2 regions of the Brucella anthropi ATCC 49188 genome follow, and region 1 is predicted to be linked to the other one. Evidence: predicted binding sites of a transcription regulator. Region 1 holds the regulator's gene; the other holds the start of a gene.

Region 1 (11,495 bases):
GTCATAGCGCGGCGGACGGCCTTCTTCGCGTGCTTTCTCGCGCATTTCGGCCAGTTCTTCTGGTGTTGCATAGCAATAATATGCCTTGCCGAGAGCGACGAGTTCTTCTGCTACTTCGCGATGGCGAGGTGCGCGCTCGAACTGAGAGATGGCATCGCCGTCCCAGTCCAGACCAAGCCAGGTCAAGCCATCAAGAATGGCAGCCGTCGCGGCGTCGGTGGAACGTTCCCGGTCGGTGTCTTCGATGCGCAGCAGCATCTTGCCACCGCTGTGCTTGGCATAAAGCCAGTTGAACAAGGCAGTGCGCGCACCACCAATGTGCAGATACCCCGTGGGCGAGGGGGCAAAACGGGTAACGACCGGTTTCGACATGATAGCTCCACTATGTCGTGCGCCTTTTTAGAGCAGCGGCAAATGCCGGAGACACAGGCGCGAACTTGAATTCCAATGCCTGCGCGAGAATGCCCGGCAGGTAATCGGGGTTCGTTATGCGAACCCACTCGATTTCGGCTGCGGTTCATGTAGCATAGGCAGCAATGTGCGCAAGGGCCTCGCATCCCTTTCGCGCGAATGTGCCGTCGTTCTTTCGGGGTATTCCGGCGGTTGGGCCAACTTTTGCGGTCAGGCGGGGGCATGACAGGCATCAGGGAAGCGAGCGATATAAACGAACGGGCGCTTGTGAAAAGCATGCCCGACGGCTTCGTGCGCGCTTTGTTGCCAGAGGTCTGGCCTCCAAATGATGTCGAGATTCCGGTAAATCCACTGCCGGTCAAGCCTCCTGCGCCGAGCTTGCGTGAACGACTTCTGTCTATACCGTCGGTCACAGCGCGACAGTTCAATGCTGCGGTCGAAACTGAAGCGGGACGCGGTGTATTTTTTCTTCTGCTGCCGGTTTTTGCCGGTGTTGGCGCAATCATCTATTTCACGCTCTCATTCGAACCGGCATGGTTACCGCTTTTGTCCATGCTCGGTATCGCCACTATCTTGCGAATTGCGACGCGCAAGCAATTCGCCGCTGCCCAAGGCGTGACATTGGCAATCGCTCTGCTGGCGGGGTTTGTGGTCGGCAAATGGGAAACGGAACGTCGTGCCACGCCGATGCTGGGCTCTGACGTGGCAACACGTGTAACGGGTCGGGTTGTCGCTCTTGAATATCAGGACAATGGCAGCTGGCGGATAACACTTGATGTGCTCCAGACAGAGCGTCCAAAACTCCGTTTTCCACCGAAACGCATTCGTGTCAATGCGCGGGACATACCGGCGTCAACGAGCATTGGCGGCGGACTGGCAGGTTTCGTGCGATTGCGTATTCCGTCGGGTCCGGTTCGCCCGGGTAACTACGATTTCTCGTTTCATGCCTATTTCAATGGTATCGGTGCCAATGGTTTCTTTCTCGGAACACCCAAAGTGGCGACGGTTTCTCAGCCAGACGAACTGACTGCGGAAATCTCCCAGTGGATCGCCATGTTGCGCGTGCGGGTGTCTGAACGAATCGAGGAAGTGATCGGTGGCGAGGACGGCAGTGTTGCTTCGGCGCTTGTGGCAGGTACGCGTGCAGGGATCAGCGAGCGGACAAATGAAGACCTGCGCAAGGCGGGGCTCGCACATATTCTGTCGATCTCGGGCTTGCATATGGCGCTTGCCGCTGGCGTTATCATGCTGACGTTGCGATCTGTCTTCGCGCTATTTCCGGCTTTCAGTGTGCGGCATCCCGTGAAGAAATATGCGGCCTTTCTCTCCCTGTTGAGCTGTACCTTCTATCTTGCCATGTCAGGTGCGGATGTCGCTGCACAACGAAGCTATGTGATGATTGCAGTGATGCTCGGAGCTTTGCTGGTAGACCGAGCGGCCATCAGCATGCGCAATCTGGCGATTGCGGCCATCGCTATGATTGCAATTTCGCCGCATGAGATACTGGGACCGAGTTTTCAAATGTCTTTTTCGGCTACGGCTGCGTTGATTGCCGGTTATGCCTGGTGGAGCGAGCGCAACGCGATCAGGCAGGTTGGCACGGAAGAACGTGGGAAGACCGCCTATAGCTTCGCTGGAAAAGTCCTGAAGCCGATCACTGCGGCGGCGGCTACTTCGCTCATCGCCGGATTGGCAAGCGGGATTTTTGCAGCTTATCACTTCAACAATACAGCGCCGTTTGGTCTGGTAGGAAATGTCCTCGCTGAGCCTGTAATAGCTCTTCTCGTGATGCCGTTTGCCGTCTTTGGTCTTGTACTGATGCCATTGCAACTGGACTGGGTACCTTTGCAGATAATGGGCTGGGGTATTTTTGCAGTCAGGCACATTGCTGCCTTTGTTGCAAAGTGGTCACCAGATGGCAATCCTGGAGCCATGCCCGCACTCACTATCGTTCTCTGGGCCATTGCGCTCGTTCTGGTTATTGTTCTGTCGACCAGATTGAAGGCGCTGGCGCTGCCCTTCATCGTTCTGGGGTTTGCCGTTTTCGTCAGGGAGCCTTTTCCTGACATCGTGATCTCGGAAGATGCCAAACTGGTGGGTGTTCGGCTCGCAGACGGGAAGTTCGCAGTCAATCGAAGCCGACAGTCACAGTTCACAATCGACAATTGGAAAACCGCTTATCTGGTGGAAGAGTTCATCGCGCCGCCATCCGGCAAAAACAAAAAGCGAACTGATGGGGACGGGTTCGAATGCGAAGATGGACTTTGCACGATCAGTCTGCGTGATGGTCGTACACTAGCCTACACCGCAGATGTCGCGATGCTGGAAATAGCCTGCAACATCGGCGATGTGGTTATTCTCGCCGTTTCCGGCAAAGATCCGGCGTGCGGACGTTCCACTATCCTGAGTATCAGCAAACAGGAACTGGCGCTAAAGGGAGCCGTCGAGATCAGGCTCGGAGAAAGGCCAGATAAAAATCGATCTCTCAAGGCTATATCGGGCGACACCTACGACGTCGCAAAGCCCGAGATGAGCCAGCAAACATCTGAATTGCAGCCGGAGGACCGAATTACCTATGCAATTGATGCGCCAAGTCGTCCTTGGCATTTGCACCGCATCCATTCGCGTCCAGCACGTGGCTTGTCCGAGCGCGAGTACAAACCAAAATCCCACTCCGCTCAAAATGCCGGAGTTTGTTCATCAGGTGTTAGCGATGAACCAACGCGCTGCAACTAAATAAAGAATGGTTCCACGTTTCTGTTCTTAACTGGAACCGCCCCATTGTTTGAACTCGGAGCTTATCTCCAAAGCCGGCTACACTACGATCTAGTAGCGGCGGATCAGGCCCACAAGCTTGCCCTGCACACGAACGCGATCCGGGCCAAATATTCTGGTTTCGTATGCCGGGTTTGCGGCTTCCAAAGCGATGGATGCACCCTTGCGGCGAAAGCGCTTCAAAGTCGCTTCCTCGTCATCGACAAGTGCCACCACGATTTCGCCAGGGTTTGCGGAATCACCGCGTTTAATGATGACGGTGTCACCATCAAAAATGCCGGCGTCGATCATTGAATCACCTCTGACCTCAAGCGCGTAATGCTCGCCCGCACCGATCATTTCGGGCGGAAGGCTGAGGGAGTGTGTTTGATTCTGGATTGCTGAAATCGGTACACCCGCAGCAATTCGCCCCATGACCGGTACGGATACAGTTCCAGACGTGTCGTCATTGGTAGCCACGGGAGCGGGGCGTGCCGGTGGCGGAGGTGTTTTGCCCAAGCTGCCTTCGATAACGCTGGGAGCGAACTTCTTTTGTGCGTTGAGGCCCGGAGCGATGGAATCCGGCAGACGTAACACCTCAAGCGCACGCGCCCTGTTCGGCAGACGGCGAATAAATCCACGCTCCTCAAGGGCGGTGATCAGACGATGGATACCCGATTTTGAAGCCAGATCGAGCGCTTCCTTCATTTCATCGAAAGACGGGGGAATGCCCGTTTCTTTTAGACGTTCATGAATGAACAGCAGAAGCTCGTGCTGTTTACGGGTTAACATGCGCGACACCCTCCCGGCCAAGAATCGAGAAAAACAAAACCAGAACGAACACTATATGTTCCAGTCTTGTTCTGCAATGGTTTTAAAACCATTAACGCTCAGGGTGAGATTGAACGGAATATTTCAGGGCAAGACCATCACGGGCACGGCATGTCAGATGCTGCTTCGAATAACATATATTTTATTATGACTTAGGTCTGTTTTCTCAAGCTTTAGTGAGGGCGAGAATTGCGCTCGATCTATAGCATGAGAACGCGACAATCATCGCCAACAGTGGCAGCAGGAGCGTTTTCATCCCTGATGAGAAGCGCTTTTGAACCGACGAGAGCTGAAAGCATGGACGAATCTTGGACCGGAAACGGCTTTGCGGTCAGCGTTCCGTCAGGGTTTGATTCGATTGTGGCCCGGATATAATCGCGGCGGTGGTCATTCGCAGGCAGGTCAGTGCCCAGCTTTGCAGGTCGGATATCGGCATCGAGGTTCGTTCCGGCAAGCTTGGCGACGAGCGGACGGAGAAAAACGAGGCTGCATACCAAGCTCGAAACGGGATTGCCCGGTAGGCCGATGACATGCACGATCTTGCCGTTCACTTCGATGCGCCCATACATCAGGGGCTTGCCGGGCCGCATGGCGATCTTCCAGAAGTCGAGATTGACGCCCTGTTTCTGCAGTGCTCCATGCACAAAATCCCGGTCACCGACGGAAGCGCCACCGATCGTTACCAGAATGTCGATGCCGCTTTGCAGGCTGTCTGCTATTGCCCGTTCGATTTTGGCAGGATCATCCGGAATGATCCCTTTATCATGTGGCGCTCCGCCGGCTCGCCTTACTATCTCGGCGATTCCAACGCTGTTCGATGCAACAATCTGGTCTTTTCCGGGTGTTTCCCCCGGCGGAACCAGCTCATCGCCGGTCGCAATGATTGCTATTTTGGGCTTTTGAAAGACGTCGATTCTCGCATTGCCACTGGCCGCTGCCAGCGACAGGGCCGCAGCATCCAGCGCCCGCCCGCTCGGAATGACGATGTTATCGGGTGAAAAATCGAGGCCTGCGCGGCGTATATGTCGTCCCGGTTCTATGCCTTCGTGAACGGTTAGCCGGTTATCCGAGCGCTCAGTGTGTTCCTGAATAACGATCGTATCCGTGCCTTTGGGCAGTGGCGCGCCGGTGAAAATCCGGACCGCCTGACCAATTCCCGGTTCACCTTCGAAGCGATTGCCCGCTGCCGATTCGCCGATGATGTCGAACTCGACGGGATAAGAGATGTTGTCTGGCGCGATCAGGGCGTAACCGTCCATGGCCGATCCGTCGAACGGCGGCTGCAGAAAATGTGCCAAAACAGGTGTTGCAACCACGCGCCCACCTGCATCTGACAAAGCGACCTGCTCTTTACCGTGCGGTTCTGCGGATTTCAGGATGCGGGCCAGTGCTTCATCGACCGGGAGAAGGGACATGGCGTTTCCTCTCGAACTGAATTGTTGACCCGTCTAGACCACAGAATCTGTCCAGATGAGTTGATCCAGAGCAAAGTCTAGCGGTTTATGCTTTCCAGTCACCTGATTTGCCGCCGCCCTTTTCGGTAACGCGGATACCGCCGATCTCCATATGTTTGTCGACGGCTTTGGCCATGTCATAGATCGTAAGACATGTAACAGAAACGGCGGTGAGGGCTTCCATTTCCACGCCGGTGCGCCCCTTGAGCTTGGCCAGCGCACGAACGCGCAAACCGGGCAATGTCTGATCCGGCTCGATTTCGACGGCTACTTTGGTCAACATCAGTGGATGGCAGAGGGGAATCAGATCGGCGGTCTTTTTAGCCGCCATGATGCCAGCCAGACGCGCAGCGCCAATGACGTCACCCTTAGCGGCGTTGCCTTCCAGAATGAGCGCCAGCGTTTCCAGATTCATTCTGACCGACCCTTCGGCCACAGCCTGTCGTTCAGTCTCGTCCTTGGCACCAACATCCACCATATTGGCAGCGCCGGTCTGGTCGATATGGGTGAGTTTGGACATCATCAGTCAGGCCTTGCCAGTCAGCAGTTCACGGGTAGCCGCTGCAACATCGGCCTGCCGCATGAGGCTCTCTCCGATGAGGAATGTCCCGATTCCAGACTTTTTCAGACGCAGGCAATCTTCGTGTGTGAATATGCCGCTTTCACCGACCAGAACGCGATCGGCTGGCGCCATCTTCGACAGCCGTTCCGAAACGGCCAGATCGACCTCAAATGTACGCAAATTGCGATTGTTGACGCCGAGCAGACGCGACGAAAGCTTTAGTGCGCGTTCCATCTCGGCTTCGTCATGCACCTCGATGAGTGCATCCATGCCAAGCTCGAACGCGGTTTCTTCCAACGCCTTTGCAAGATCATCGTCGACGCTTGCAAGAATGATCAGAATGCAATCTGCGCCCCAGCTGCGGGCTTCGTGTACCTGATAGGTATCGAACAGAAAATCCTTGCGCAGAGCCGGGAGACTGCAAGCGTTGCGAGCTGCCGTCAGAAATTCCGGCGCTCCCTGAAAGGAAGGTGTGTCAGTCAGCACTGAAAGACATGCAGCGCCACCAGCTTCATAGGCTTTTGCAAGTGCAGGCGGATCGAAATCAGGACGGATCAAGCCCTTCGATGGGCTTGCCTTCTTGATTTCAGCAATCAGCGCGAATTCACCGGCGGCGCGTTTTGCCTCCAGCGCTTTGAAAAAGCCACGCGGCGCTTCCTGATCCTGTGCGCGCGCCTTCAAATCAGCGACGGTACGCTCGGCTTTTGCAGCAGCGATTTCTTCGCGCTTGTAAGCCTCGATCTTGCGCAGAATGTCGGTGGACATGACTTAATCCTTTCCGTCAGGCGGCTTTGTCGTTGGAAACGGCAATCACCTTCTGCAAAACATCAAGTGCTGCGCCGCTGTCGATGGATTGTGCCGCGAGTGCGATGCCTTCTTTCAGGTCCTTCGCGTTGCCAGCAATCACAAGCGCCGCGCCTGAATTGAGCAGGACGATGTCTCGATAGGCGTTTTTCTCGCCTTCAAGCACGCCCAGCAGAGCCTTGGCGTTTACCGCAGCCTCGCCACCTTTCAGTTCGGCCGGGTCGCAACGACGCAATCCAACTTCTTCCGGCGTAATTTCAAAGGTACGAATCCGACCGTTTTCGAGGGCGGCAACTTGTGTCGTTCCCGCGGTGGTCATTTCATCGAGGCCGTCGCCATAGACAACCCAGGCCGCTTCGGAACCGAGTTCCTTGAGCACTTCAGCCAGCGGCACAAGCCATTGTGGTGCGAATACCCCCACAAGCTGACGCTTGACACTGGCCGGATTGGAGAGGGGGCCAAGCAGATTGAAGATGGTGCGGGTGCCGAGTTCTACGCGCGAGGGGCCGACATGGCGCATGGCGGAATGGTGCATCGGTGCAAACATGAAGCCGAGGCCAGCTTCTGTGATGCTGCGACCGATGATGCTCGCGTCGGCCTCGATATTGATGCCGAGCGCCGCGAGTGCATCGGCTGCACCAGAGCGGGAGGAGAGGGCGCGGTTGCCATGTTTTGCTACAGGAACGCCAGCTCCAGCAACAACAAACGCCGAGCAGCTGGAGACATTGTATGAACCCGACTGATCGCCACCAGTGCCAACAATATCAATGGCATTGTTGGGAGCGGAAACTCCCAGCATACGCGAGCGCATGGAGGCAACGGCACCGGCGATTTCCGGTACTGTTTCACCGCGTACGCGCAACGCCATCAACAGTCCGCCGATCTGCGACGGCGTTGCCTGTCCTGACATCATGATATCGAAGGCGGCTCGGGAATCCTCAAGCGAAAGCGGTTCGCCTGATGCAGCTTTCGCGATATAGGGTTTTAGATCAGCCATTTTGGATGCCCACCGTCCTTAAAACGCCAGAGCGTTGTTGATGACGGTCTGGTTTATCTTAACAGGATACTGCTTCTGCAATTCGCCGACGAGCTGTTCGAGAACATCATCCGAGAGCGATGTCGCCAGATATTTCTGCTGCTGTTCCGGAATAGCTTCCGGGCCAGCTCCGGCAGGTTCGGTCACTTCAACAACCTTGAACAGAATCTGGGCATCGTCCGAAGGTGCAGCAGCGCTACCGGTGAAACCATTCGCTCCCCGGAAGATCTGCGCCGCCGCTGCGGTTCCGATATCGGCATCGTTGGTCGTGCGGACAATACCACGCTTTGTCTGCTTTTCGACGCCCTGCTCTGTAGCGATTGCGTCGAGTGTCGCGCCGCCGTCGAGGCGTTTCTGCAACTCGTCTACGCGCTGGTTGAGGCGCTTGACTGCTTCTTCGCCCTTCCATGCCGCTGCAACCTTGTCCTTGACTTCGTCGAGCGTACGGTCGCGTGCCGGAGTTACACCGTCAACCTGATACCAGAGATAGCCGATATTGCCCATGGTCAGGGCGTCGTTGTCAAAACCCTGATCGGCCTGGAAGGCAGCAGAAAGCAGCGCTTCGGAGTTTGGCAGCTGCACCGGATTACCAGAAGGATCGTTACCTTCGGCGTCGACGGCTTCCACGATGACGGACTTGAGGCTTAGCTTCTTTGCCACATCAGCCATGGATGCGCCGTCGGAACGGTCCTGCTCATAAGAGTCATGAATGCCGCTGATGCTGCTTGCTGCGATATTGTTGGCAAGCGTGGTGCGAATTTCACCTTCAACTTCGGCTTGTGGTTTCACATGAGCCGGTTCGATCTGCGTCACGCGCAGGATAACCGGACCAAAGCCACCCTTCACCACCGGGCTCACGCCATTCTCTGCCAGTGCAAAAGCTGCATCGGCAACTGCCTGATCAGGAATGGCGGATTTCTCAAACGTGCCAAGCTTCAGGTCGTCTTCTGTTTTGCCCTGTTCCTTGCCGATATCGATGAAGCTCGTTCCAGCGGCAATTTTCTGCTGGGCAGCTTCAGCTGCGGCGTCATCGGCAAAGTTCAACTGCTCGATAGTACGCTTTTCGATCGTGCTGAAGCGGTCCTTGTTCTTTTCGTAATATTCGTTGATTTCGTCCTGCGTGACGGCAGACGGATCTGCAATATCAGTCGGCTCCAGCTTCACATAGGTTATTTTCCGGTACTCCGGTGCCTTATACTCGTCCTTGTGTGCGTCAAAATAGGTCTTGAGCGCATCTTCGGACGGGGCAGGGACAGCATCGGCCTTTTCAGCCTGAATGGTCACATAGTCAACGCTGCGGGTTTCACCTTGATATAGAGCCAGCGCCTTCAACGCTGTATTCGGAAGTTTGATGCCGTCCGTTGCAGCTTCCACGATCTGCTGGCGGCGAGCCACTTTCGCGCGGTTGTCGAGATAATCCTGTGCACGAATGCCAGATTGACGAAGCACTGCATCGAACTGCGCGCGATTGAAGTTGCCGCTTGCGTCATGGAAAGCCGGATCTTCACCGGTCAGTCGAGCAATTCCGTCCTTGGAAAGGCCGAGCTGCATGTTGCGCGCACCTTCATCCAGAACCACACCGGCTGCGAGCTGGGCGAGTACCTGATTTTCGACACCGAGCGTTTTTGCCTGTTCGCGCGTCAGACGCTGGCGAAACTGTTGAGACAAACGCATCATCTGCTGTTCATAGGCGAAACGATAATCAGTGGCGCTCACTTCGGAACCGCCAGCCGTCAAAGCGGCATTGCCTGACAGGCCGCCGCGAAAGACATCGGAGATGCCCCAGATCGCAAAGCTCAGTACAAGCAGGCCAAGCAGAAGTTTGGCGACCCAGGATTGAGCGGCAGAACGCAGGCTGTCGAGCATTGGAAACCCTTCAAGTATAAATCTAAGCTCGGCTTTCATAGATAGAGCCAGTCAGGGGATAACCTCAAGCCAGCCCTATATGCAAGATCTCATTGCATGTAGGCACTCAAGAACATTTGCATTGCGGCACGAATACGCTTAGTCAGTGGCAAATTTTGGCGCTGGTCCGCTTTCAAGAGGTGACCGCGTCTACTGTTTTGAACAGGCGAGGAGAATGAAATGACTCCGGGAATCCGTCCGCTGGTTGCTGGCAACTGGAAGATGAATGGCACGGGAGAGTCCCTGACCGAATTGCGTGCGATTGCTGCCGGCCTGAGCTCCGATCTCGGCCGCAAGCTTGACGCCGTCATTTGTGTACCTGCGACGCTTCTTTCCCGCGCGGCGGAAACGCTCGAAGGCGAGACTGTTGGTCTCGGCGGTCAGGATGCTCACCATAAAGTGTCTGGCGCGCATACAGGCGATGTCTCTGCAGAAATGCTTAAGGAAGCGGGCGCTACGCATGTCATAATCGGTCATTCCGAACGCCGGACCGACCATCATGAAAGCAATGACACTGTTCGCGCCAAGACCGAGGCCGCATGGGCTGCCGGATTGATTGCAATCGTTTGCGTCGGCGAAACTGCCGATGAGCGCAAGGCGGAGCGTACTCTGGATGTAATCGGCAAGCAGCTTGCTGGCTCTTTGCCGGATGGCGTCAATGCCGCGAATACGATCATTGCTTACGAACCGGTTTGGGCAATCGGTACAGGGTTGACGCCAACAGTGCAGGACGTGCGTGCCGCTCATGCTTTCATGCGTGAGCAGCTAATTGAACGTTTCGGCACGAAAGGCGCACATCTTCGGCTGCTCTATGGCGGTTCGGTCAAGCCTTCAAACGCATTGGAATTGCTCGGCGTCGCGGATGTTGATGGTGCGCTTGTTGGTGGTGCGAGCTTGAAGGCGAACGATTTTCTCGCCATATGCGAAACCTATCGTAATTTGTAACCGGCACATCACGTCTGTCTATCTTGGTCTCGGGGCTTGGATTATCGGACAATAGCGTGTAAAGAGCCGCTCTAGTTTTAGGGATATAAAGACCGTAACCCATGCAGACCGTAATCATTGTCATTCATTTGTTGATCGTGCTGGCGCTTGTCGGCGTTGTGCTTATCCAGCGTTCTGAAGGCGGTGGCCTTGGCATTGGCGGCGGTTCGGGGTTCATGACGGCTCGCGGCGCAGCCAACGCACTGACCCGCACGACAGCCATTCTCGCGATCGGTTTCTTCGCGACCTCGCTTATTCTCGGCATCATGGCACGCTACGGCGAAAAGCCGACCGACATTCTCAACCGTATCCCGGCGGCAACCGGCAGTCAGTCAGCTCCGGCAGGCGGCAATGGCGGCGGTATCCTCAATCAGCTGGGTGGCGAGTCTTCGCGTCCTGACGCCAATCAGACTGCACCTGCAGCTCCAGGTGCTACAGCGCCGGCAACACAGCCCGACGCTACCCAGCCGCAGGCTCCGGTTGTTCCGGAAACCCCGGCCAACCCGGTTCCTAGCTCGCAGTAAAAGGCCGAGCAAAGTGAACAGAATGCGAAACCGGCCCTTGTGGCCGGTTTTCTTTTTGTTAATCATGAGACTGCAAAGTGTTGCAGCTAGGCAATACGCTGCCGCGAATCGCATTGCAGAACGATGGCAGCGAATTGAGAACCGGATCGCTTTGCAGTAAGGAAAGCGAAAGTCTGGTCGCAATTAATGCGGCAGACATTTTTCCCTTGTGCTTGAATTTTCGGGAACCG
Region 2 (11,495 bases), 170 kb from region 1:
TTTCAATTGCTGGGGGGCTAGGCTGGCGGTGTTTCAGCGCGCCGCCAGTGTGATGGAAAGTACCGCTTGCTGATGCTGCGCTATGAGCGCCGAGGGTGTTTCTTCCACATGGTCAATGGCAGCACAGGCCCGACGAATGGCGCTGGCGGTTTCTTCGCTGACGCCAACCAACGGCAGCCGTACATCCGGTGACAGACCGCGCCGATGGTGCAAGGCGTACTTCACCGGAACGGGATTGGTATCCTGTTCCATGGCAGTCAGAAGAGGCTTCAATTTGAAGCCGAGCGTTCTGGCAGCGCAGGCATCGGCTCGCTTACAGGCTTCGTAAAGTTCGACAGTGGTTGCTGGAAGCACATTCGATATGACTGAAATCATTCCGTCTCCCCCCTCAAGATTGAAGGAAACGGCGGTCGCGTCATGTCCTGATAGTTGTATCAGCCGATCGTCTATACGACGAACGATGCGTTTGGGCCGGTCGAGTTCACCAGTCGCGTCCTTGATACCAATGACGGTCGGGAGTTCACTCAGCCGTTCGATAGTTTCCAGAGAAAGATCAACGCCGGTTCGCTTCGGGACATTATAAAGGATGATTGGTATCTGGACATTGCGAGCCACGGCTTCGAAGTGGCGATACAAGCCTTCCTGAGACGGGCAGTTATAGTATGGCGTCACAATCAGGGCGGCGTCAGCACCGCAGGCAGCTGCAGCGCTCGTCAATGCAATTGTCGATAGAGTATCGTTGGTGCCTGTTCCTGCAACAACGGGTACACGCCCTGCAGAGACGTCAACACAGGCTTTGATGAGGCTGATCTTTTCCGCCGTATTGAGAGTTGGGGCCTCTCCGGTCGTGCCACAGGGAGAAAGAGCATGGATGCCTTCTCCAATCTGCCACTCCACCAACTCTGCGAAAGCCTTGTGCGCCACTTCTCCGTTTTCAAATGGGGTAACAAGAGCGGTTGTTACTCCGCGCAATCTGGTTCTGAGTTCGTCATAAGCCATTGTTCTGGATCTCCGTTACCCGAACCTTCGACCGCAAACGAACCTCGCATATGTCGCAGAAGCCATTCAGAACGCAGTCTTGCCGGGCGTGAACAAGCTATGAGTCCCGGCGTATAAATTCGAGATCGGGAACAGACCCGGAGTATTAGAAAGTCGTATATTACCTCAGAACATGATGTGACCGCGCTGGCCGTTATAAAGCGACTAACGCTTTTATTCTCAGGTCCTTGCCCGCTCAGACAGAGGAGTATCCGCAAAAAAGCCGGGCACTGGGCCCGGCTTCCGATAACTCTCTTTGCCTGCCGCTTATTCGGCAGCCTCTGAACTGCGCTTGGGGCGGCGTTCCAGCAGTTCCTTGAGGAAGTGGCCGGTGTAGGAGCGTTTCTCCTGCACGATGTCTTCCGGACGGCCCACGGCAACAATCTCGCCGCCGCCATCGCCACCTTCCGGTCCAAGGTCGATGACCCAGTCGGCAGTCTTGATGACTTCGAGATTATGCTCGATCACAACGACTGTGTTGCCCTGTTCCACCAGCTCGTGCAGCACTTCAAGCAGCTTGGCCACATCGTGGAAGTGCAGGCCGGTTGTCGGTTCGTCCAGAATATAGAGCGTGCGGCCCGTTGCGCGGCGTGACAGTTCCTTGGCAAGCTTCACGCGCTGCGCTTCACCACCCGAAAGCGTCGTCGCCTGCTGGCCGACCTTAATATAGCCGAGACCCACCTTGACGAGCGTTTCCATCTTGTCGCGAACGGCAGGCACGGCGGAGAAAAACTCCGCACCTTCCTCGACTGTCATATCCAGCACATCGGCGATGGACTTGCCCTTGAACAGGACTTCCAGCGTTTCGCGGTTGTAGCGTTTGCCGTGACAGACATCACAAGTCACATAGACATCCGGCAGGAAGTGCATCTCGATCTTGATGACGCCGTCGCCCTGACAGGCCTCGCAGCGTCCGCCCTTCACATTGAACGAGAAGCGCCCCGCCTGATAACCGCGCGCCTTGGCTTCCGGCAGACCCGCAAACCAGTCGCGGATCGGCGTGAAGGCGCCGGTATAGGTTGCCGGGTTGGAACGAGGCGTACGACCAATCGGCGACTGGTCGATATCGATCACCTTGTCGAGGAATTCCAGCCCCTCGATGCGGTCATGCTCCGCCGGATGCTCACGTGAACCCATGATGCGGCGCGAAGCGGCCTTGAACAGGGTTTCAATCAGGAAGGTGGATTTGCCGCCGCCTGAAACGCCAGTGACGGCGGTGAAGGTTCCAAGCGGAATATCCGCCGAGACATTTTTCAGATTGTTGCCACGCGCGCCGACGACCTTGATGCGCTTGGACTTTGAAATCTTGCGGCGTTCCGCCGGAACGGCAACTTCCATCGCGCCTGACAGATATTTGCCGGTCAGCGAGTTCGCATTGGACATCACGTCCTGCGGCGACCCTTGAGCGATGATCTTGCCGCCATGGACACCTGCCGCAGGGCCGATATCGACCACATAGTCGGCGGTCAGGATCGCATCTTCGTCATGTTCGACCACGATGACCGTGTTGCCGAGATCGCGCAGATGGCGCAGCGTGTCGAGGAGACGCGCATTATCACGCTGATGCAGGCCGATGGATGGTTCATCCAGCACGTAAAGCACGCCGGTCAGGCCGGAACCGATCTGCGAGGCAAGACGGATACGCTGGCTTTCACCGCCCGACAGCGTGCCGGAATTGCGCGCCAGCGTCAGATAGTCGAGGCCGACATCATTGAGGAACTGCAGGCGCTCCCGGATTTCCTTGAGGATGCGGGCGGCAATCTCGCGCTGCTTGTCGTTAAAGCTGCTATCAATGTCGCGGAACCAGGCGTCGGCCTTGCGGATCGACATTTCCGTGATCTCGCCAACATGCTTCATGCCAACCTTGACCGCAAGCGCTTCCGGCTTCAGGCGGTAGCCGTTACAGGAAGGGCAGGGGGTCGAGGCCATGAAGCGCTCGATATCTTCGCGCGACCAGGCGGAATCGGTCTCTTTCCAACGGCGTTCCAGATTGGGGATCACGCCCTCAAAAGGCTTCGTCGTCTGGTAGGAACGCAGGCCGTCATCATACTGGAAGGTGATTTCCTTGCCCTTGGTGCCATAGAGAATGGCCTGCTGGGCTTCTTCCGAAAGATCAACCCAGCGCGCACCGATCTTGAAGCCATAGGCTTTGCCAAGCGCTTCCAGCGTCTGATTGTAATAGGGCGACGAAGACCGCGCCCATGGGGCAATCGCGCCGTCCTTCAACACTGCCGTTTCGTCGGGAACGATCAGGTTCGGATCAATGGCCTGCTGCGTGCCGAGACCATCACAGGTCGGGCAGGCGCCGAACGGGTTGTTGAATGAGAACAGGCGCGGTTCGATTTCTGGGATGGTGAAACCGGAAACCGGGCAGGCAAACTTTTCCGAAAACAGAATGCGCTCATGCGTTTCGTTGGCCGACTTGTTGGCAGCACCACCTTCAGCCGTTTCTTCAGGCGGCAGCGGCTTGTCAGCAAACTCGGCGACGGCCAGACCTTCAGCAAGCTTGAGGCATGTTTCAAGACTGTCGGCGAGGCGGGTCGACAGGTCAGGCCGCACCACGACACGGTCCACCACAACATCGATGTCGTGCTTGTATTTCTTGTCCAGCGCCGGAACGTCGGCGATTTCATAGAAGGTGCCGTCCACCTTGACGCGCTGAAAGCCCTTCTTCTGAAGCTCTGCCAGCTCCTTCTTGTACTCGCCCTTGCGGCCACGAACGATGGGCGCGAGGATATAAAGGCGCGTGCCTTCTTCCAGCGCCATGACCCGATCAACCATCTGGCTAACGGTCTGGCTCTCAATGGGAAGGCCGGTCGCAGGCGAATAGGGCACACCCACGCGCGCAAAGAGCAGGCGCATATAGTCGTAGATTTCGGTGACGGTGCCGACCGTCGAACGCGGATTGCGGCTCGTCGTCTTCTGCTCGATGGAAATGGCAGGAGAGAGGCCGTCGATCTGGTCGACATCCGGCTTTTGCATCATTTCGAGGAACTGGCGCGCATAGGCCGAAAGACTTTCGACATAACGGCGCTGGCCTTCCGCATAGATCGTATCAAAGGCAAGCGAGGATTTGCCCGAGCCGGAAAGCCCCGTCATCACGATCAGCTTGTCGCGAGGCAGATCGAGATCGACATTTTTCAGATTGTGTTCGCGCGCGCCACGTATGGAAATGAATTTCTGATCGCTCATTCCGCGTCCTGCCTGCTCATGATGCCATGGATAACGGGCGCCGAATGGTAAAACACGTCGCGCCGGTGTCTAATATGGGGTGAAACCCTCCAATAAGAAGGGGGCTCCGGTCATTCATCGGTGCACTCTTATCATTAGAACAAATATCGAACAACCAGCCTTCTGATAGGCGATACGAAATGTGAACGCAAGAGCGTTGACTGTCACTCCTGACAGGAGCAGACTACCCTTACTCGCTGATAGCGGAGAGGTGCCGCGGTGGGATGACACGGCATCGGCAAGAGGTCCGCAGGAGGCGGGGAGACCCAGTAGGGAGGTTAAGGAGCATGAGTCCACCTGACTACAGTGCCTAGCTTTCACAGAGATGAAAGCACAATCCGTTTCGGTTGCGGCAGCATCTTTTCGCAAGGAATGATGCCTCGTTGATCGAAAGTGTGATTGCCGACAATTTGAATTTGCGCGGAATGCAAATGGCCGTGCGCCTTTGTGATCCGAAAAGACCTGCCGACGAATTAATGTCGACACATGAGCATTGCTCAAACCCCAAGCCCTGCGCGCCAAAGATACAGTGAGCGGCAGGGCTTTTCCTTGGAAGCTGATCCCGTTTGCCAAGCGCAGGCAGCTATTGCTTTATGAAGGTTGTCGGCAAGGCTGTTTTGAAATTAAGGCAGATGCAGTTTCAGCCCCTGAAATGAGGCAAACTGCATTATCAGCGCGGTAAACGGTGCAAAAACCCACTGAAATTTATGGCGAACGCAAGGCTTTTTAATGTCGGAAGGTTGCATTTTGAACAAAACAAGAACATAAACTCTGTGGACATTGAAGAATTCACCGGCCCGGATTGAGCACGCTTTGAGCCAGTCCTGTAAGGTGAACATATGAGTTTCTGGTGATGGCGCATTGTTGCGCCTGATCTTTCATTTGAAAAGTGCCTCTTGTCCGCGCGAAGCAGTGCGGAAAGAGTGTGCATGCAAGACCCGGAGTAATTTTCGATGGCTGGTAGCGTCAATAAAGTCATTCTGGTCGGCAATCTTGGTGCCGATCCGGAAATTCGTCGTCTGAATTCCGGCGACGTGGTTGCCAATCTGCGCATTGCAACGTCGGAAAGCTGGCGCGATCGCCAGAGCGGCGAACGCAAGGACCGCACCGAATGGCACAGCGTTGTCATCTTCAATGAGAACCTCGCCAAGGTTGCGGAACAATATCTGAAGAAGGGTGCCAAGGTTTACATCGAAGGCGCGCTCCAGACCCGCAAGTGGCAGGATCAGAACGGCAATGACCGTTATTCGACGGAAGTCGTGCTGCAGAAGTTCCGTGGTGAACTGCAGATGCTCGATAGCCGTGGTGAAGGCGGCGGTGAAGGCCGTTCGTTCGGCGGCGGTGGCGGCAACCGTAACCAGATGTCTGACTATTCCGGTGGCGGCGGTGATTTCGGCTCGTCCGGCCCATCCAATCAGGGTGGCGGCAGCGGTGGCTTCTCGCGCGATCTGGACGACGAAATTCCGTTCTGAGAACGGATATAATCCAGTTTATAAGTTAAATTTGATAAGGCGCTGTTTTACAGCGCTTTTTCTATTGGATCATACTTCCAATTCTCTAGGAAGCATGATGTCTGATTGCAAGTTCGTCAGCGCGACTTGCCCTCAGATGTAATCTGCTCACCGTCCTCTTTGGTGAATGATGCGACGGGGTTTTCCAGAAGCGGCAGAACCAGCTCAGAGGGACGGCAAAGCCTGGTGCCGCGCGGCGTTTCGACGATGGGCCGGTTGATCAGAATCGGATGAGCCATCATGAAATCGATCAGCTCGTCATCAGTCCATTTCGGATCGGACAGCCCGAGTTCGGCATAGGGTGTACCTTTCTCGCGCAATAGTTCGCGTGGTGTCATGTTCATTGCCGCCAGCAGACCGAGCAGACGTTCCCGCGTGGGTGGATTCTGCACATATTCGATGATGACGGGCTCTTTGCCACTGGCACGGATCATTGCCAGTGTATTACGCGAGGTGCCGCATTTTGGATTATGAAAAATGGTCACGGTCATTGGAAATTTCCTGTCTGGATTGAGCGCGTTCATAACAGCTTCGAGAGCAGTTCAGTGCCAGCACGATTCAGTTCATGTCATTCATCTGCGGGTCACCGGGATACGTGTCGATAGAAAACTCCATATTATCCGCTGAAAACCGTGTCAGCGAATACTGGATCGGCACTCCATCGGTATTCACATTGATCGCCTTGGCCGTCAGTACAATGGCGCCGGGCGAAAGCTTCAAATGTTTCAGATCATCCGAATCCGCATGGCGGGCGGATATGATTGTCGATTTACGGAAGTAGTCGGCAACTCCTGCTTTTCGGAAAGCCACGGTGACGGAACCGCTTTCCGCATAATCCTCGGCAATTTCCGGAAATTGTTCGGCACTGATCCAGAGTGTTGCGCGCGACACGGGGCGTCCGTCGGCGCTGTGCAAGGTTTCCAGCCGCAGGACAGGTGAACCAGGCTCGATCTCAAGAGCTTCGGCTATATCCGGGGAGGCAGGCGCTGTGCCGGAAGCGAGCAGCGCGCCTTTCATGTCCCGCACTTGCGAAGCCAGTGATTGCGAAATGCGGGTGCGACGTCCGATCTGATAGGTGAGGCGCTTTGCATTGGCAACGAAGGTGCCGCGCCCTTGCTCGGCACGCAGCACGCCTTCCTGCGTCAGCGCGGCAATGGCGCTGCGCACCGTATGGCGATTGACTCCAAACCTGTCGGCAAGTTCCATCTCGGCGGGCATACGCGCACCCGACTGAAGCCTTCCGGCTCTGATCTCGCCGCGTATCTCGTCGGCAATCTGCCGCCAGATGGCCACGCCGCTGTTTCTCTCAATTCGTCTGGTCTTTGTCATCAACTGTCATCGTCCTGTCATTGGCAGGGTGTATTCATTCTGGTATTGTATAGTTGTCTATATAACTAGACAATTTGAGAGATCAAGTCAACGGGAGTGCATCCCGAAAAACATGAAACGGTTTTCGGACAAGATGCGCCTCAAAACAAACTCCAGAGCATTGATCTGATGCAATCAGGTCAAAGCGCGCTCTGGAACTAACAGGGCAGGGAAGCTCATGTACGGTACGGAGCAAAGTGCGAAGGGAGGCGGAGCCGGTTCCGCCACTGAAAGCGGAACAGTGCCGGATGCAGTGCCAGATTCAGTTCAAGCCGCACGGCAGGCAAGCATGGCAGTTCTTGCGCGTGCAAGCGGCGAAGAGCTGCATGCCTTCTGGCAGGCATGGTCCAACAAGCCGGAATTTGAAGTTCTGCGCGGACCGGAAACCGGTCTCGTAATGCTGCGTGGCCGCATTGGTGGCGGCGGTGCATCCTTCAATGTCGGCGAGGCAACGGTGACGCGCGCTACGGTGCGGCTCTCCGACGGTTCTGTCGGTCACTCTTATGCGCTCGGTCGCGATCAGGAAAAGGCGCGGCTTGCCGCTGTCTTCGATGCATTGTGGCTCGATGAAGGCCATCGCGATGCCGTGGAGGCACAAGTGCTGAATGTCTTGCGCAAACGGTTGAACGATGCCGATGCCAAGCTGCGCGGCGAAGCCGCCGCTACCAAGGTCGATTTCTTCACAATGGTCCGGGGAGACAATTGATGCTTCCTTTTTCTCTCGAAAACAGCACTTCCTCCGCGTTTGAGGGTGGCTTTGCCGATCCGGTGACGGATGCGCAGTCAGCTTTTCATGCCGTCATGCACGCCATGGCTAATCCCGGTCGCATTTATCCATTGGCTCGCACAGCCACACCACCGCAGCCGCTGACGCCTGAACTGGGCGTTATTGCAGCAACCTTGCTCGATCACGATGCAACTGTCTGGTGCGATGCAGCGATAGCAGCTGATGAAAGCGCAACCGCCTGGCTTACTTTCCACACGGGTGCGCCGCGTGTCGAAAGTGCGGATGCCGCGCAATTCGCTCTAGCCAGCAATGTTTCGCTGCTGCCGTCTCTGGCAGGGTTTTCGCAGGGCGACGCCGAATTTCCCGACTGTTCGACAACCGTCGTTCTCGCTGTTGCGTCACTGACAAGCGGACAGGGCTTTGTGCTGAAAGGCCCCGGTATCGATGGCGAACGTGCACTTCATGTCGAAGGTCTGCCGCAGGATTTCATCCAGCAATGGCGTGAGAACGGCGCACAATACCCGCTCGGCGTTGATCTTGTTCTGGTCAGCGACGGCGCTGTTGCAGCGCTTCCCCGCACAACTCGCGTTTCCGCTCTGGAGGGCTGAAAATGTATGTTGCCGTAAAGGGTGGCGAAACGGCCATCCATAATGCACACCGTCTTCTCGATGATCGTCGTCGCGGCGACCGTTCGGTTCCGGCACTGCGTCTCGATCAGATTGCCGAACAGCTGGCGCTGGCGGTTGATCGCGTCATGGCCGAAGGTTCGCTCTATGATCGCGAACTGGCGGCACTTGCTGTGCGCCAGTCGCGCGGCGATCTGATCGAAGCGATCTTTCTGGTCCGCGCCTACCGCACCACCTTGCCGCGCTTTGGCTATTCGCGGCCGATGGAAACCGCTGAAATGCTGATCGAACGCCGCATTTCTGCGACCTACAAGGATTTACCGGGTGGTCAGTTGCTCGGACCGACCTTTGATTACACGCATCGTCTGCTCGACCCAGATCTGGCCGGTGATGTTGCCGTTCCGGAACCCGAAATGCGGGAAGCCGTGAAGGAAGAGACGCCGCGTGTAACCGATATTCTTGGCGCGGTCGGCATGATTGAGGATGATGGTTCCCTGCCGGAAGGTCACGAACCGGGCGACCTGACCCGCGAACCGTGGACATTCCCGATGGAGCGCGATCTGCGCCTTCAGGCATTGGCACGCGGTGATGAAGGTTTCCTGCTGGCGCTCGGCTATTCCACCCAGCGCGGCTATGGCAATAACCATCCTTTCGTCGGCGAAATCCGCATTGGCGAAGTGGATGTCGAGTTCGACGTGCCCGAACTTGGTTTTGCCGTCTCGCTCGGTCGCGTGCAGCTGACCGAATGCCAGATGGTCAATCAGTTCAAGGGATCGGCCAAGCAGCCGCCGCAATTCACGCGCGGTTACGGTCTGGTGTTCGGCCAGAGCGAACGCAAGGCCATGTCCATGTCGCTCTGCGACCGTGCACTGCGCGTGCGGGAATTCGATGCGGATGTGACGGCACCTGCCGAGGACGAGGAATTCGTCATCTCGCATTCCGACAATGTGCAGGCGACGGGTTTCGTCGAGCATCTGAAACTGCCGCATTACGTGGATTTCCAGGCAGAACTCGACCTCATTCGCCGCATGCGTGCGGAATATGACCAAGCGCACAATGAGACTGAAGGCGTAACGAAGGAGGCCGCAGAATGAGCGATCTGGCCAATTATAACTTCGCCTATCTGGACGAACAGACCAAGCGGATGATCCGCCGCGCCATCCTGAAGGCCATCGCAATACCGGGCTATCAGGTGCCTTTTGCCAGCCGTGAAATGCCGATGCCTTATGGCTGGGGCACCGGCGGCGTGCAGGTGACGGCTGCAATTCTGGGGCCGGATGATGTGCTGAAGGTCATCGATCAGGGTGCCGATGACACGACCAATGCCGTTTCCATCCGCGCCTTCTTCCAGAAGACTGCCGATGTCGCTGTAACAACCCATACGGGCGAGGCGACCATCATCCAGACCCGGCACCGTATCCCGGAATATCCGCTGACCGAGGGGCAGGTGATTGTCTATCAGGTGCCGATCCCGGAACCGCTGCGTTTTCTGGAGCCACGCGAAACCGAAACCCGCAAGATGCACGCGCTCGCCGAATATGGCCTCATGCATGTGAAGCTTTACGAGGACATTGCGCGTCACGGTCATATCGCCAAGACCTACGATTATCCGGTAATGATCGAAGGCCGCTATGTGATGGCACCTTCGCCGACGCCGAAATTCGACAATCCGAAAATGCATATGTCTCCGGCATTGCAGCTGTTCGGCGCAGGTCGCGAAAAGCGCATTTATGCCGTCCCGCCCTATACGCAGGTGGTCAGCCTCGATTTCGAGGATCATCCGTTCGAAGTGCAGAAGTTCAAGGAACCCTGTGCGCTGTGCGGCGCGAAGGGCGTCTATCTGGATGAGGTCGTGCTCGATGATCGCGGCGGCTCGATGTTCGTCTGCTCCGACACTGATTTTTGCGAAGACCGTCAGGCCAACGGCCATTTCGGTCATCTGGCTGCAAACAAGGAGGCTGCGGCCAAGGAGACCGTAAAATGAACAGCGAACCCCTGCTGAGAGTAAACAGCCTGTCGAAGTTTTACGGCAATCGCCGTGGCTGTGCAGACATTTCCTTCAATCTGTGGCCAGGCGAAGTGCTGGCCATCGTCGGCGAATCCGGTTCGGGCAAGACGACGCTCCTGAACAGTCTGGCAACCCGCCTCGAGCCGACTTCCGGCACCGTCGAATACCGGATGCGTGACGGTGAATTCCGCGATCTCTACAAGATTGGCGAGGCGGAACGCCGTTTCCTGATGCGGACCGACTGGGGTTTTGTGCACCAGAACCCTGCAGACGGATTGCGCATGACGGTTTCAGCTGGCGCCAATGTGGGCGAACGCCTGATGGCAGTCGGAGAACGCCATTACGGTAATATCCGCTCGACGGCCACCGAATGGCTGGGACGTGTCGAAATAGCCTCCGACCGTATCGACGATCAGCCGCGCGCCTTCTCTGGCGGCATGCGCCAGCGCTTGCAGATTGCCCGCAATCTGGTGACCGCTCCGCGACTTGTTTTCATGGATGAACCGACCGGCGGTCTCGACGTGTCCGTGCAGGCACGTCTTCTCGACCTGTTGCGCGGCCTCGTCAGCGATCTTGGTCTGTCGGTGATCATCGTTACTCACGATCTTGCCGTAGCCCGGCTTCTGTCCCATCGCATCATGGTCATGAAAGACGGCCATATTGTCGAACAGGGCCTGACCGACCGCGTTCTGGATGACCCGCAAGCGCCTTATACGCAGCTGCTCGTGTCGTCTATTCTACAGGTTTAGTAAATTAAAACAGATGTTTGCAGCGTGTTGTTCGTAAATTAGCGAAACTTCATGCGTGAGGTGAGAAATGACACAAGTTAGAACATCCTCTCCGCTGGCGGTGTCGGGTCTGGCGAAGACGTTCACGATGCACTTGCAAGGTGGCATTCAGTTGCCAGTCGTAAGTAACGTGGACTTCAATCTGGAAGCAGGCGAATGCGCCGTGCTTGGCGGACCTTCCGGTGCCGGTAAAAGCTC

The links. Region 1 encodes LexA, which represses DNA repair genes until DNA is damaged. Its sites were predicted from a motif close to TGTTCNNNNTGTGTTCNG; they were not measured.
Region 2: a site for LexA is predicted at 5,017-5,034, ahead of ssb (single-stranded DNA-binding protein). Genes of this name have one in related genera too.

Annotation. Positions count from the first base shown of each region.
Region 1 covers NC_009667.1:2,136,139-2,147,633, forward strand. Annotated here, with positions in the region: gene gltX (glutamate--tRNA ligase) at 1-372, opposite strand, end outside; gene OANT_RS10605 (ComEC/Rec2 family competence protein) at 634-3,147, shown strand; gene lexA (transcriptional repressor LexA) at 3,238-3,957, opposite strand; gene OANT_RS10620 (molybdopterin molybdotransferase MoeA) at 4,197-5,411, opposite strand; gene moaC (cyclic pyranopterin monophosphate synthase MoaC) at 5,497-5,973, opposite strand; gene trpC (indole-3-glycerol phosphate synthase TrpC) at 5,977-6,777, opposite strand; gene trpD (anthranilate phosphoribosyltransferase) at 6,794-7,813, opposite strand; gene OANT_RS10640 (peptidyl-prolyl cis-trans isomerase) at 7,832-9,718, opposite strand; gene tpiA (triose-phosphate isomerase) at 9,938-10,702, shown strand; gene secG (preprotein translocase subunit SecG) at 10,804-11,265, shown strand.
Region 2 covers NC_009667.1:2,303,848-2,315,342, reverse strand. Annotated here, with positions in the region: gene dapA (4-hydroxy-tetrahydrodipicolinate synthase) at 34-999, opposite strand; gene uvrA (excinuclease ABC subunit UvrA) at 1,306-4,230, opposite strand; gene ssb (single-stranded DNA-binding protein) at 5,223-5,741, shown strand; gene arsC (arsenate reductase (glutaredoxin)) at 5,858-6,271, opposite strand; gene phnF (phosphonate metabolism transcriptional regulator PhnF) at 6,339-7,112, opposite strand; gene phnG (phosphonate C-P lyase system protein PhnG) at 7,327-7,854, shown strand; gene phnH (phosphonate C-P lyase system protein PhnH) at 7,854-8,483, shown strand; gene OANT_RS11385 (carbon-phosphorus lyase complex subunit) at 8,486-9,595, shown strand; gene OANT_RS11380 (alpha-D-ribose 1-methylphosphonate 5-phosphate C-P-lyase PhnJ) at 9,592-10,485, shown strand; gene phnK (phosphonate C-P lyase system protein PhnK) at 10,482-11,258, shown strand; gene phnL (phosphonate C-P lyase system protein PhnL) at 11,326-11,495, shown strand, end outside.